4 regions of the Vibrio sp. SCSIO 43133 genome follow, and region 1 is predicted to be linked to each of the others. Evidence: predicted binding sites of a transcription regulator. Region 1 holds the regulator's gene; each other region holds the start of a gene.

Evidence for each region. The regulator PurR, encoded in region 1, represses purine synthesis genes. The targets are predictions, from matches to a motif close to TNANGNAAACGTTTNCNTNA.
Region 2: a site for PurR is predicted at 2,400-2,419, ahead of pyrD (quinone-dependent dihydroorotate dehydrogenase). Genes of this name have one in related genera too.
Region 3: a site for PurR is predicted at 1,318-1,337, ahead of JKJ11_RS12785 (NCS2 family permease). Genes of this name have one in related genera too.
Region 4: a site for PurR is predicted at 2,033-2,052, ahead of folD (bifunctional methylenetetrahydrofolate dehydrogenase/methenyltetrahydrofolate cyclohydrolase FolD). Genes of this name have one in related genera too.

Annotation. Positions count from the first base shown of each region.
Region 1 covers NZ_CP068024.1:2,398,167-2,401,914, reverse strand. The annotation lists gene JKJ11_RS11340 (TVP38/TMEM64 family protein) at 1-370, opposite strand, end outside; gene JKJ11_RS11335 (TfoX/Sxy family DNA transformation protein) at 490-1,080, opposite strand; cyclic di-GMP riboswitch class I at 1,196-1,283, opposite strand; gene purR (HTH-type transcriptional repressor PurR) at 1,463-2,467, opposite strand; gene torD (molecular chaperone TorD) at 2,770-3,423, opposite strand; gene torR (two-component system response regulator TorR) at 3,704-3,748, shown strand, end outside.
Region 2 covers NZ_CP068024.1:1,824,884-1,828,631, forward strand. The annotation lists gene rlmKL (bifunctional 23S rRNA (guanine(2069)-N(7))-methyltransferase RlmK/23S rRNA (guanine(2445)-N(2))-methyltransferase RlmL) at 1-24, opposite strand, end outside; gene JKJ11_RS08695 (cell division protein ZapC) at 595-1,140, opposite strand; gene pyrD (quinone-dependent dihydroorotate dehydrogenase) at 1,300-2,310, opposite strand; gene JKJ11_RS08705 (NAD-glutamate dehydrogenase) at 2,526-3,748, opposite strand, start outside.
Region 3 covers NZ_CP068024.1:2,716,411-2,720,158, forward strand. The annotation lists gene JKJ11_RS12785 (NCS2 family permease) at 5-1,297, opposite strand; gene JKJ11_RS12790 (aminoacyl-histidine dipeptidase) at 2,191-3,660, shown strand.
Region 4 covers NZ_CP068024.1:833,968-837,715, reverse strand. The annotation lists gene JKJ11_RS04080 (helix-turn-helix transcriptional regulator) at 1-499, shown strand, start outside; gene JKJ11_RS04075 (hypothetical protein) at 594-1,655, shown strand; tRNA gene JKJ11_RS04070 (tRNA-Arg) at 1,842-1,918, opposite strand; gene folD (bifunctional methylenetetrahydrofolate dehydrogenase/methenyltetrahydrofolate cyclohydrolase FolD) at 2,124-2,987, shown strand; gene JKJ11_RS04060 (lytic murein transglycosylase) at 3,043-3,748, opposite strand, start outside.

The DNA of each region.
Region 1 (3,748 bases):
TATTGATAGTTTCTAACTTTGAACCGAACTTGCTTTGAACCCAGTCACGCAATAAAAAGCGACTACTCAAAAATGCAATGGTTGCACCAATGGTACTAGCAAAAGAGACAAGAAGAAGGCTGGTCCAAAAGCCAAATAAAGCGGCACCTAGTAACGTAACGACTGCAGCTCCCGGAATTGAGAATGCGGTAATGGCAATATAGGCAAAAAAGTACACTAATGCGGCAGTAACAAAATTCTGACTGATATATTCGCTGAGTGCAGCTTGCTGAGCCTGAGCATTTTCCAGTGTTAAATATTGTCCAAAATTAACACCTAGAATGATAATGACGGCGAGAAGTGCGATTCCGAGTATTAGCTTTTTGCTCATGATGCTGTCCTTGTGACGACTCTGTATTAGTTTAGTAGACAGGGCGTGGATAGATTTACTTTCATCATAAACTAAAAAAATCAGCCGTTAGGCTGATTTTTTGTATAGAGCGATAAGGGCTAGTTTATAAGACTGGCCAATTCTTCTCTTTTATTTTGCGGAATCACGGACCAGTGCGTGCCATTAATGGCACCCTCTAGCGCCCAAAGTAACTCAAGACCTACAGTATTTGAGTGAGTTCGTTGGATTGCTTTAAAAGCCTCCACAGAACCTTGCTCTTGCAGATCGTATACCGATTCAATTCCAGCTTTCTTAAGCATACGCTCAGTAGCCAGTCTTAAATTAGGTAAATCTTTGAGTCGATTGGGTTTTGTTTCCGACTGTTGCACTTTTTCTGTTTTTGCGAACTCTAAGGCAGAGCGAGCATGAGTCAAGATAACATCCTGATCTTGCCAACAGTCCTCAGGGAGTGCGAAATACTTAGTGACAACGGGGAACCCACGCTTCTTATAAACGTATGGCTTGTAGCCAAGTTGCTTAAATTTAGCGATCGTCTGACGGTTAGTTCTGATATGTAATTTGTTATTCACTGCTAATGCAAACATGGTATCGTCAATAAAGATACCAAATCCACCAAACATAGAACGAGACTTAACTCTTCCAAGCTGAGCGAACAATTGCATCGAGTTTTTTAGTATAGGATTGTCCATGCTTATTCTTTTCTCGGTGTTATTGATTGTGTCACCAAAATCAGGTCCGAGAGTATAGCAAACGGGTGTCAGCCTTCTGTTAGCGGTAAACCAAAAGAATGCTAATACCTTTGCCATCGGTAACCCCGCTACCTATCAAATAAATTTGGTTTAGGCCGGTGGCTTTGCGTCCCACCCTTTCAAGTGGTTTGCCCTGTGCGTGACATATTTAGAATAAATGAAAATGACTCACATCTATGACGGTTGTATGGTAAAAGTGTGATATTGCTTCAGATAATCGATTGGGATTTGTGCGGGAGAGTGTGTCGAAACAAACAATAAAGCGTTCAGTTTATTGGATGAGGATCAAAAAAAAGTGCCTAGAAAGGCACTTTTTTCAGGATTATGTGAGTTTTTTGACAGAATCACGTTCTACAATCTCAGGGTGCATTTCGAAAATGCGTTTTTCGTGACCTTTATCTTTGATTCGTTCTAGAAGAATCTCAAACGCATTCTTACCTACACGACGCTTCGGTTGGTGCACTGTTGTTAGTGGTGGAGAGAAATACTCAGCCAATTCGATATTGTCATAACCGATAACGGAAATATCTTCTGGAACTTTTACACCTAATTGTTGCAGGCGACTCATTAAACCGAATGCCATGGTGTCGTTGAAGCAGAATACGGCAGTTGGACGAACTTCCATTGCTGCAATACGGTTAGCGGCAATCACGGCCGTATCACATTCGAAGTTACCTTCTAAGATTCGGTCATCTTTCATCTCGATACCCGCTTCCGCTAGAGCACGCTGATAGCCGACAATACGCTCTTGGCAAACGGCTTTCTCTAGGTGTCCGCTCAAGCATGCAATGTCAGTATGACCGTTATCGATCAGATATTTAGTTGCGAGATAGCCGCCTTCTTCCGAGTTATCAATGATCTTGTCGGCTTGAGAGCTTTCTGGGCCCCAGTCCATAATCACTTTCGGAATATCTGAATGACGGTCTAGCATTTCTAGTAGCTCTTCAGTTAAGTCGGAGCACATAACCAAAATGCCATCAACACGTTTTTCTGCGAGCATGCGAATATAGTCGCGCTGTTTCTCGTAGACACCACCCGTGTTACATAGGATTAAAGTATAGCCTTGGCGATAGCAGTAGCTTTCAACACCGTCGATGACTTCCGAGAAGAACAAGTTTGTAGATTGAGTGACAAGCATTCCAATCGTTTTGGTCGAGTTACATTTCAAACTACGAGCAACCGCACTTGGTGCATAGTTAAGTTCATCTACCGCTGCCATCACTTTTTCTTGTGTGGCTTCTGCTACAAAACGAGTTTTATTAATTACGTGAGAAACGGTGGTCGTTGAAACGCCAGCCAGACGGGCGACATCTTTGATTGTTGCCATAGCTATATCCTTTTATCGCGGAGTGCTATTAATAGCCAATACCGCTTCGAATTCTGGAAGCCAATATATGGGTTCCTAATAAGTAGTGCATTCTGAATGAAAAAACCGCTTTTCAGCGGTTTGGTTCAACAGTTCGACAGATTATTATTGTGCTTGTTGAATACCAAAGCGGCTTTTGCATTTAAACGGCGGATTGTAGTCTTCCCCATTGATACAAGCAATCACTTATACAACAAATTTATAGATAAGGCGCACTTTTGTCTGTAACGGTGAGTGATAAACAGTACATGCGCCTCAAAATCTTAGGCTTGATCACCTTTTAAGTAATCAAGATCTAGCTTGATGAGTGCTTGAAGTACTGTTGATACCGCGGCGTAAAAACCAAACTCATCGTGCTGCTGACATTTAGTCACGAATTGTGGCACCCAAGTTAGCAGGTGTTGTTCAATAAACTCTGCTTGCTGCTCCATCGCCTCATTCATGTGAGCTTCTGACTCTAATTCGTTGGAACGAATAATGAGGTTCCCGAGAAAATCGAGCTCAATAGCCAAATGATCCGCTGGTTCGTTTAAGTTTTCAGTTACCGCAATATTATGCTCCGCAAGCAACTCTGACATCACTTGAGCGGGTTTGTCGTTTAACAGACCTGACTCACCAATATATAAAGAAGCATAAGGTAGCGCCCCATGCTTATCTGTTTTCAAAAACAGATCACAAAAATCAGCAGACAACTCAAGTTGGGCATCTTCTCTTACTTGCAGTCTGTTTAGTGCGTCGACCATAGAGGCGATAGGAGCTGATAGTGTTGGGTTTTCACCCAGTCCGGTAAGGAAAGCGCGTATATCTGGGCTTTGATATTGCTCGAGTTCTTCTGTGGTTAGTTCTCTAGCAAAGAGGCTCGAAAGCCACCAGTATAATTCAGCACGTTGTTCGTTAAATGCTTTGATTTCTTGCATTTTCTTATCTCCAAAAGTGTTATCTCTATTTTAGCTAATAAAGATGAACAACAGTAATCATTGATGTGAAAAAAAAAGACGAAAAATGAAGGGTTGTGAAGACATGGTCATGTGGAACAAGGTTTTTGGATAAATCTCTGTTGCATATCTGAAGTTAAGATTTCTATTTGTTTTGAATCAAGAAAAAGCAAGTTTTCTTCAATTCACGTCAATGTAGGCTAGAATTGTGACTAATTATGAATAGAATGACTCTGTCATTGAAAGATTGAGATAGAAAGACATGAAATATCACGTACTAGTAGTGGAAGATGATGTCGTTACGCGC
Region 2 (3,748 bases), 570 kb from region 1:
AGTAACGGCAAGATATTGGTTCATAGTGTTCATCTGACTGTGAAAAATGGTGTTGATTATACCTGACAAACGGCCTTCTCACTAAACAAACCTACTCGAATCCCTTAGTTATTCGTTTGTTCGAACAAGCTTTAACCGAATGAAACTCATAAACACCGTCACCATCATTACATTAGCCGTTAATGATATACCAGTCGTATTTATTGACCAAGGGACGAAGTGAATACTTATTTACATTAGTTTTGGTCTATACCAATGAGTATTTTGATGCGTAATTTTATTACATTTTTAGCTAAAGGAGGAATTTATAGCGGTAAAACACCCTGTTTTAAGCAGAAAAAGAGTCACTATTTAGAAAAAAAAATATGCGAAATATCACCAGATAGGACTCAAAGGTATAGGTTTCTTAAAAACAAGATAGGAAGATGGTGGCAAATACGAGGTGTATCCTCTAGGATTGAGGCAAAAAAAAATCGGCCATGAAGGCCGATAAATTTCTACGAGGAACGTTTTTGGAATCGTTGTGTACTACTAAAAGCTGCCACTGCTTTTTCTATTTGGCGCATTTTGCGCTCGAATTACCCTACTAAGCTCTTAACCGACAAGAGCAATGGGCTGGTTAATTCTCATAAATTGGTGCGCACAAGCCATTCTGTCATGCATGACTTTAATGCTCTGGCCAAATTGAACACCTTTACTTGGAGTCAAACTAAATGACTCTAAATCTACTAAGGCACATAAGCTAGCGCTCTCACCGACTTCTAGGACAATAAAGAAACCTTCCGAATGTTGATTAACTAATCGGACTAAATCGCCTTCTTGGGGTTGATAGCTGCCATTTTGATGGTCAAAGAACCAACTCTTTGGCTGAACGGGCTTATGGAAGCGCTTGGCTGCAACACAATAGAGTGTGAGTTCAGCCTGTCGAGGCTCAGATAGCCCCAATATGCTTATTTGGTCTTTAAAGGTTTGGAACGCGGATGCGTCATCTACAGTAAAGTTGTTCTGACCCATCGCGCAGTCGACAAGGAGCTTTCGGGAAAGATTGGTTCTAAAAACCATCTCATCTCCCAAATCCAGCATGAGAGAACCTTCGTCCTCATCCATATACCAGATCCATGTATCGCTGGGTTTAAGCATCGTTCCGTCTCTTATATTTAAAGAATAATCAGACTGTTAGGTAAAACGCTTAATTACCTTTTTTGTCAGTTGAATATAATTCTACAAACGATTACGCAAAAAAAAAGGGGAAAACAATTTTCCCCTTCTCTTATGTTAGACCCAGTAACTTTTCAGTAATTACAGGTTTTTAACGATGTCTTTAACAAGTTTTGGACCATGGTAAATGAATCCGGAGTAAACTTGGACGAGTGTTGCACCTGCCATCAACTTCTCTTTCGCAGAAACATAGGAATCAATGCCGCCAACACCGATAATTGGCAGCTTACCTTGCAAATTCTCAGCAAGTAGACGCACTACTTCGGTACTACGTGATTGAACTGGACGACCACTTAAGCCACCAGCTTCATTCGCATGCTTCATTCCTTCTACGATAGAACGATCCAACGTAGTATTCGTTGCAATCACACCATCAATTTTATTTTTGATCAACGATTCACAGATTTGGCCAATCTCGTCGTCACTAAGATCCGGAGCGATCTTCAATGCCAAAGGTACATATTTATTATGTTTTTCAGCAAGTTCCGCTTGTTTCGTCTTCAGTTCTTCTAACAGCTCATCAAGTGCTTCACCATATTGAAGGCTGCGCAGTCCCGGAGTATTTGGAGAGGAAATGTTTACGGCAATATAACCAGCGTGCTCGTATACCTTTTCCATGCAGATAATGTAGTCTTCAGCACCCTTTTCGATCGGAGTGTCTTTGTTCTTGCCGATATTAATACCTAGAATACCGTCAAATTTTGCTTTCTTTACGTTCTCTACAAGGTTATCGACACCTAGGTTATTGAAACCCATTCGATTAATAATCCCTTCAGCTTCAACTAAACGGAAAAGACGAGGTTTGTCGTTACCTGGTTGAGGACGAGGTGTCACAGTCCCTACTTCCACAAAACCAAAGCCCATAGCACCAAACGCTTCGATGCATTCGCCATTCTTATCAAGACCTGCAGCAAGACCTACAGGGTTCTTAAAAGTCAGCCCCATACATTCAACAGGACGATTAGGAAGTTGTTGACGATATGCTAGATCAAGAGGAGTGCCAGTAAAACGTTTGAAGTTCTGAATAGCGAGATCATGAGCCTTTTCGGCATCAAGTTGGAAAAAGCCAGTTCTGGCAAGACGGTAAAGCATTGTGCCTCCGATAGAAAACCCGTGTAAACGGGGTGGTATTATTTACTTATTTGTTTGAACATGCAATGAAGTTTTTAGTTTTCTCGCGAAAACGCAAACGATTAGGCGAATAAAGACACAAATTATGTGACATTGTCACTCATTATTCTCTCGACAATAAAAAAGCGCCTATAAAAGGCGCTTATCACTTAATAAAACCGGTTAGCAGTATCTATTTATTGTGTGTTTGCACAATTTAAATTTAACAAGCTCAATTCTCGGAGTGCTACAGAGAACTTAGCAAACTCATGAACATTACCTACTTTGAACTCGTTGAGTATATTTTCCCAACGAAGCAAACTACTCGCATTAGTTTCCATCCAATTATTAAGTGACAGGATAACGTCTTCGTTATCGCCACCACAGCCACATTTAAGGACTTGCGCTGTCAACAAACGTTGCTGCCAGTCTAGATCTTCGCGGAATGCTGCCCTAGCAAGAGCTTGCCAATTATTGTCAACGCCTTGACTGTTTATTTGGTTTAAGAACCAATGCAATGATAGACGATCACCGAGATGGAAATAGAGTTTAGAGGCTTGCTCAACACTAAAGTTAGCTTCTGCAGCGATTTCCGAAATATCAACAGCGGATAGTAAGCTAGATAAACGAGCTACATAATTGGCCAGCTCTTTTCCTACTCCTTGCACCACCCAGTTTTCAGCTTGTAGACGATGTTCCGCTACTTCTTCAGCTACAAGGCAAGTTTCAAGTGTTTCCTCTACTTTCATAACGTCATCACGGTAGCGAGCAACGAGTTGCTCAACCGACTGTTTGCCAGGTCGATTTCTCAAGATCCAACGAGCAAGTCTGCGTAATGTGCGGCGTACAATAAACAGCAGCTCATATTGCGCTTCTGAACTGGCAATATTATCAAGTTTACGTATTTGCTCGAAAGTATATGCAAAACCATAGATTTCTCTAGATGCTGCGTATGCGTTGGCAATATCAACTACTGTGGCACCCGTCTCTTCTTGTAGACGAGTCACGAAATTACATCCCATTTCGTTAACCATCTGATTTGCAAGCATTGTAGAGATGATTTCAGCCTTCAGAGGATGCGTTGACATACTTTCTATGTAGTTACGGCGTAACTCAGATGGGAAGTATTGTGTCAGTTGCTGCTGATGATACGCATCGGTCGCGATCTCATCAGTCACCAGTTCTTCTTTCAATACCATCTTACCGTAAGCCACCAGCACTGAGAGCTCAGGTCTTGTCATTCCAATGCCTTGTTTCTCGCGCTCAATCAGCTCTTCATCAGATGGAATATATTCCAAACCACGATCCAAATGACCTGCTTTTTCTAGCGTATGTATGAAACGAATCTGTTCTTTGACTAGCGATACGCCTTGGAATTCTGTTACTGAGATAGACTCTGACTGGCAATAGGCATCATCTA
Region 3 (3,748 bases), 320 kb from region 1:
TGCGTTATGCAGCCAAAATGTACTTCATGATAAAGATTGCCGACATTACCCATACACTTAGAGAAACGTCACGTCCTTTACCACTCAATGCTTTGATCGCCGCGTAAGCAATGAAACCTAACGAGATACCTTCTGCAATAGAGAATGTAAAAGGCATCAGCAAGCAAGTTACAACAACCGGCGCAGCTTCTGTAATGTCTCTCCAGTCGATACCAACTAGACCAGACATCATAAGAATTGCTACGTAAAACAGAGCACCTGCAGTTGCGTAAGCTGGGATCATACCCGCCAAAGGCGAGAAGAATAAAGCAAGTACAAACAAAATGCCAACAACAACTGCAGTCAGACCTGTACGACCGCCAGCAGCCACACCTGCTGTACTCTCTACATATGAGGTTGTGTTTGACGTACCCAGTAGTGCACCTACTGATGTCGCTGTTGAATCCGCTAGAAGCGCTTTGTTCAAGCGTGGGATTTTGCCATCTTTGCCGATTAAATCTGCTTTTTGAGCAACGCCAACCAGCGTACCTGCAGTGTCAAACAAGTCGACGAATAAGAAAGCAAATACCACTGAAATCATGCCAATCTCAAACACGGCTGAGAAATCTAATTGCATGAAGGTAGGCGCAATGCTTGGTGGAGCAGACATGATACCGCCCCACTGCACGTCACCAAAAATAAGACCAAGACCGGTTACCGCCAAGATAGCGATCATTACTGCACCTTTTACACCACGGTGTACAAGTGCAATAGTCAGAAAGAAACCAACTGCAGCGAGAGTTGCTGGCAGTGACGTGATATGACCAAGCGAAACCAGTGTTGCTGGGTTATCGACAACAATACCCGCGTTTTTCAGCGCGATAAGTGCCAAAAATAGACCAATACCCGCAGAAATACCGGTTCTAAGCGACATTGGAATGGAGTTAATGATCCACTCACGAATTTTGAACACACTCAAAAGGATGAACAAGACACCTGAGCAAAATACTGCCGCTAGAGCCACTTGCCATGTGTAACCCATACCTAGCACAACCGCGTAGGTAAAGAACGCATTCAGCCCCATACCAGGAGCCTGTGCGATTGGATAGTTAGCTACGAAGCCCATGATGAAACAGCCAATAGCAGCCGCAAGACAGGTAGCAACGAATACTGCGCCGCGATCCATGCCGGCATCAGCTAGAATTGCTGGGTTAACAAAAATAATGTAAGCCATCGTCAGGAAGGTTGTTAAACCTGCGATGATCTCAGTGCGCACATTGGTACCATGTTCACTGAGTTTAAACAGCCTTTCGAGCATAATCGAATCCCTAAAATGTAAAAAGTAAACGGTTGCGTAAACGATTGGCGCGAATTATAAGGTTATCAAAACGCAAATTCCACCTAGAATTTTGACTCTAAACCAAATAATTTTAAGTTGATATGAAACCTATTCGGTAACAATAACTAACAATTTGATGTAGTTACTCAATCGTCAATAGAATTCAGTGTAGTCAGGCTATTTACCGTTCGTTCACTATTTGAACGTTTTTTGAGATTAAGACGGTAGTTTGGGGAGATAAAAGGCAAAAAAAACGCCACTCAGTTGAGTGGCGGTAGAATAATTTGGTCATCAATTGGGGTATATAACCAACGAAAAATTCTAAATATAGGGGTATAAATCGTTCACTATCTACCAAAGTAGACATTGTACGCGAAGTCTTTTGTGTATACGTTTTGAGTTGTCCAAAACATCGCGCTTGCTAAACCTTTCATAAACATCACCTTCTAACAAAACATCATTGTGCATTAATTGCTTTGAATCTCGGTTCCTTGGAGGCGATAAATCGGGCTCTTTCCGTGAGCAGTATCGTTGAGTCTCTCAACTGTTCAAAAGAATACCATATCGGATTTTTATTACAAGCACAAAAGCGATCTAAGTCACAATTATTTTAATGATGATTAATTTATTACTTAAAACTGTAATTAAATTACAAAAACAACACTATCAAATATGCACCTAGACTCATTCAAGTCTGGTAACTAAGCTTTACCACCGTTTCTACAAGATACTTCAGGTTTGACTACTACCTATTTACAACTAATGATATCCTTTGCTTTATCTTAAATAAGCTAGAAAACCAGACGTTCCCTTCAAAATAAGGGGCATCTGAGGAACAACTATCTAGCAAAGCCCGTCAAAAGGAGAGTTCCGTGTCTGAATTCCATTCTGAAATCAGTAAGTTGTCACCAGCACCTGTCTGGCAATTTTTCGATAAAATCTGCTCTATCCCTCACCCATCTAAGCATGAAGAAGCTCTTGCAGAGTACATTGTCGGCTGGGCAAAGGAGCAAGGTCTTGAAGTAAAACGTGACAAAACTGGCAACGTCTTCATTAAGAAGCCTGCTACCGCAGGAATGGAGCATAAGAAAGGTGTTGTGCTTCAAGCGCACATCGATATGGTACCGCAAAAGAACGAAGATACTGACCATGACTTTACCGTTGACCCAATTCAACCTTACATCGATGGCGAATGGGTAACCGCAAAAGGCACAACATTGGGTGCTGATAACGGTATTGGTATGGCAACATGTTTAGCTGTACTTGCTTCTAATGACATCAAACACGGTCCTCTAGAGGTATTGCTGACTATCGACGAAGAAGCTGGTATGACTGGCGCGTTTGGTCTTGAAGCAGGTTGGCTGGAAGGTGACATCCTACTTAACACGGATTCAGAGCAAGAAGGTGAAGTCTACATGGGCTGTGCTGGCGGTATCGACGCAGCAATTACTTTCGAGGTAAATCGTGAAGCAGCTCCTGAAGGTTATGTGGCGCGTCAGCTGACATTAAAAGGTCTTAAAGGCGGACACTCCGGGTGCGATATCCATACTGGTCGCGGCAATGCTAACAAGCTGCTGGCTCGCTTCCTTGCTGGTCATGCTCAAGAGTTAGACGCACGTCTTATTGAATTCCGTGGCGGTAGCTTACGTAATGCCATCCCACGTGAAGGTTTTGTCACCCTTGCACTGCCAGAAACGAATCTAGCAAAGCTGGACGAATTATACAGCTTCTATACTGAACTGCTGAAATCTGAGCTTGGCGCTATCGAAACCGATATTGTTACCTTTAACGATGCAGCTGACTTAGCTGATGTATTTGCGACAGAATCTCAAGCTCGCTTCATTGCAGCACTAAACGCTTGTCCAAATGGCGTGATTCGCATGAGTGATGATATTGAAGGCGTGGTAGAAACCTCGTTAAACGTTGGCGTTATCACCACTCAAACAGATAAAGTAGAAGTACTTTGTTTGATTCGCTCTTTAATTGATTCTGGGCGTTCACAAGTTGAAGGCATGCTAGCCTCTATCGCAGAGCTAGCTGGCGCTACTATCCAATGCTCAGGCGCATATCCTGGTTGGAAGCCTGATCCAGAATCAGAAATCATGGCTATCTTCCGTGACATGTATGAAGGTATCTATGGTCACAAACCAAACATTATGGTCATTCACGCGGGCTTAGAGTGTGGTCTGTTCAAAGAACCATACCCTAGCATGGATATGGTCTCGTTTGGCCCAACGATCAAGTTCCCTCATTCGCCAGATGAGAAAGTGAAAATCGATACCGTTGAACTGTTCTGGAACCAAATGGTTGCGCTATTAGAAGCCATTCCTGCTAAAGCATAATTTGCTGCTTTAATCGCCATGATCAAGCCGATGTTTAACCATAACATCGGCTTTTTTGTTTCATATCAAAAGGCAGTTTTGTTTTTTC
Region 4 (3,748 bases), 1.6 Mb from region 1:
TGACTTAGAGGTGAACCAACAACGTTTTTCCATCAAGGATATCTCTGTGAAACGTGAATACATTGCCAACCTATTCACCGTGTTAAAGCGCGGGGAAAACAACAATCTCGCCTGCAAAGTCACTCATCTTTCCAACAAACTTTCACCAATCACTATTCTATTAGTTCCTATCGGTATCGAGCACCCAACGCCCTACCAAGATCATTCTATACTTAAAGACTATGAAATAGGCGCCATCGTCTACATCTATGACCGACAACACCCAATACATGTCAATTCAGAGTTTCTCAAAGCGATTTTCGGCCTAACTGATGCGGAAACTGAGGTGTGTGAACTCATCGCCAGTGGCTATACCCGCAATGAAATTGCGGCTCTTTTAGAGCGCTCCACCCACACGATTAAAGATCATATTAAATCGATATTCATCAAAACCGGCAGTCATTCCCAGTCCGACTTAATAGCAACATTGCTGACTAGTCCTGTCTACCCCCCCTCTTAGGGGATAGGTTATTTGTGGTTAGTTTTGTAGTTTTTAATACGGCCTTTACGGTTAAAAAACAAACACACTAACAACATTTACAAAGGGAATTGTCATGTCTATTCGAGCGAGAAAAGGGCTTTTAGCCTCCTCACTATTGACTATTTTTCTAGTTGGCTGTAATTCAGATTCATCGGACGGCGATGCATTGAGCACCAGTAAACTTGAGTTATCCACACTATCTGCCTGCTCATTCGATGATCCTGTTGCCCCAACAGAGAATGATTACCAAGCCGCTGTTGCAACGTGCTCGTCTTCCAGCAGTCAAAATGCCCAAGCTCAGAGTACCTCAGTTCAAAGTACCCTAGCTAAAGATACGACGTACTTTAGAATTAACAATAAGGGACAGGTTAGGTCATTCGAAGCTCAAAGTGATGGGAAGTTTATCTATCATTATATTGGTGCGGGAGGTGAGTCAGGGACTGCCAGTGAATCCAATGGTTCGACCCGCTTTGATTGGCTGGATCCAAAAGACGGTTATATTCTCATTAATGTCATTGATGAGGATGCGCAATCAATATCAGCACTCATCTACGAATATTACTTTGATGACGATACGTCGCAATACGAAACCACGTATTACAGCTCGTTATTTGCTAAGGCTTATACGCCTGTCCAATGTAAACAGCGCGACAATCCTAACTTTGAAGACAACCTTACCGATGAACATGCGGTCACAAAAACCGAGTTCGACACGATTATCACCGACCAATGCAGAGTAACGCTAGGTGGCAAATACGCCAAATTCGATGAAGCAAGATTGATAAAAGCACAAGATGTCTACAGTGGCGATGGTGAAGGCAATTATGAGCGATTTGTATTTGACAATACTCCTAGCTCAGTCAACACAGGCTGGTATGAGTTTGAAATACGCGACAAAGATGATGCTTTAGACAGTTCCGGGGAATGGAAAGTCAATGACGATGGTGCATTATTGCTGACTCTAACCGAGAAAGGCATAGAATATGAGCATCAGCTTTATATTACAGCAACTGATGGCTTTACGACCATGGTGAAAGTATTTACAACGTCTGATGAGTATATAAATCAGGGATTTGCAACAGATGTGGGGTCTTTAAGCTCTTTGGTCATGTACTCTCAAGAGCCTGACTTCTAAACCGTACAAAGTCCAAAGTCTTAACAATAAAGAGTAACCGTACTTAGCCGGTTACTCTTTTGCCATTTATAACCATTTGAACAACCAAAACGATAATATTGCGAAAACAGTTCAACAATGCGAAAAGCAGCACTAGATCAGCTAACAGGGTAAAACAGACAGAGATTGAATAGCAAGAGAGGAGAATGGCACGCCCTGTAGGATTCGAACCTACGACCACATCCTTAGAAGGGACGTGCTCTATCCAGCTGAGCTAAGGGCGCGCTATAGGGAAAGGATTATACGAGTTAAGACTGGTAAATCAATGGCTTTGTGACTCATACTAGTTTAAGTGCCCAAAAAAAAGTCAACATACCATTAAAAGCTGAAAAACACACCAATGCAAACGTTTGCGTTGTAGCTTTTGAAATAATTTTCTGGGACAATGCACACAAAAATAACAGCCAATTAACTTTCTCAAGGAAAATTATGTCTGCTCAAAACATTGACGGGAAACTTATTTCTCAAACCGTACGCTCTGAAGTCGCTGCTCGTGTTAAAGCGAGAACGGATGCAGGGTTAAGAGCGCCGGGACTGGCGGTCGTTTTAGTCGGTGAAGATCCTGCGTCACAGGTTTATGTGGGTAGTAAGCGCCGTGCTTGTGAGGAAGTTGGTTTTGTTTCCAAATCCTTCGACCTGCCAGCAAATGCCAGTGAAGCTCAACTACTCGCTCTCGTTGATGAGTTAAACGAAGACCCAGAAGTCGATGGCATTTTGGTTCAGTTGCCTCTACCGGCTGGAATCGATACTACACACGTTTTGGAACGTATTACTCCAGAAAAAGATGTTGATGGATTCCATCCATATAATGTCGGCCGTCTAGCGCAACGTATCCCCAAGCTACGCTCATGTACGCCTAAAGGCATTATTACGCTGCTAGACCGTTACAATATACCAACAAGAGGCAAGCACGCCGTTATCGTTGGTGCGTCTAACATTGTAGGTCGTCCAATGACATTAGAACTGCTACTTGCCGGATGCACCACCACCACGTGTCATCGTTTCACCAAAGATCTTGAAAGCCATGTGCGTCAAGCTGATATCGTTGTCGTAGCCGTAGGTAAACCAAACTTTGTTCCAGGTAATTGGATCAAGAAAGGGGCTGTTGTAGTCGATGTAGGTATCAACCGCTTAGAGAACGGCACTTTAGTGGGTGACGTAGAATATGATGTGGCCAGAGAAAACGCTAGCTTCATTACCCCTGTCCCAGGTGGTGTCGGCCCTATGACGGTTGCCAGCTTGATTGAAAATACGATGATTGCCTGCGAACAGTTCCACACCGCAAAAAAATAATCGGTTGTTCGATTTCTAAAAAAGGACTGACGTCAGAGACGCCAGTCCTTTTTATTTAATCCATAGCAATACGATCTGCAAGATGACTCACAGCGAGGGCGAAGTAATATGAACGATTCCACTTCATCAGGACATTGTAGTTGTTATATACCAAGTACACACGGCCATTTTCGTCATCGGGCATAATAAGCCATGCTTTGATATCTTCGTCCAACTGAGGCAGTGGTCGACCATCGTAACGAGTGACACCGAGCTTACTCCACTCCTTAAGATACTTACCTTTTTCAGCTTCACGCCCTTGTAAATCGGGTGAAATACCATGTGGTACTTTGACCTGACGACCCCAAGTATATTTATCGTCCCAACCAGATTTCGCTAGGTAATTCGCTGTCGAGGCAAACACATCGGCTTCACTATCCCAAATGTCTTTTTTCCCGTCGCCATTACCGTCAGCGGCAAAGTTCAAAAACGAACTCGGCATGAACTGGCTTTGACCCATTGCCCCCGCCCATGAACCTTTCATATCATCGGGAGCAATATGCCCTTGTTGAAGAATCGTTAATGCCGCTAGTGCTTCTTTACGGAAGAAGGCTTCACGGCGTCCTTCATAAGCTAACGTCGATAAGGCATCGATTACACGATAATTACCAGTAAAGCGTCCGAAATTACTTTCTACGCCCCAAAGCGCGACAATAAACCTTGGTTGAACACCGTATTCATCACCGATACGTTTTAGCTCAGCATAATACTTGTTGTGCAAT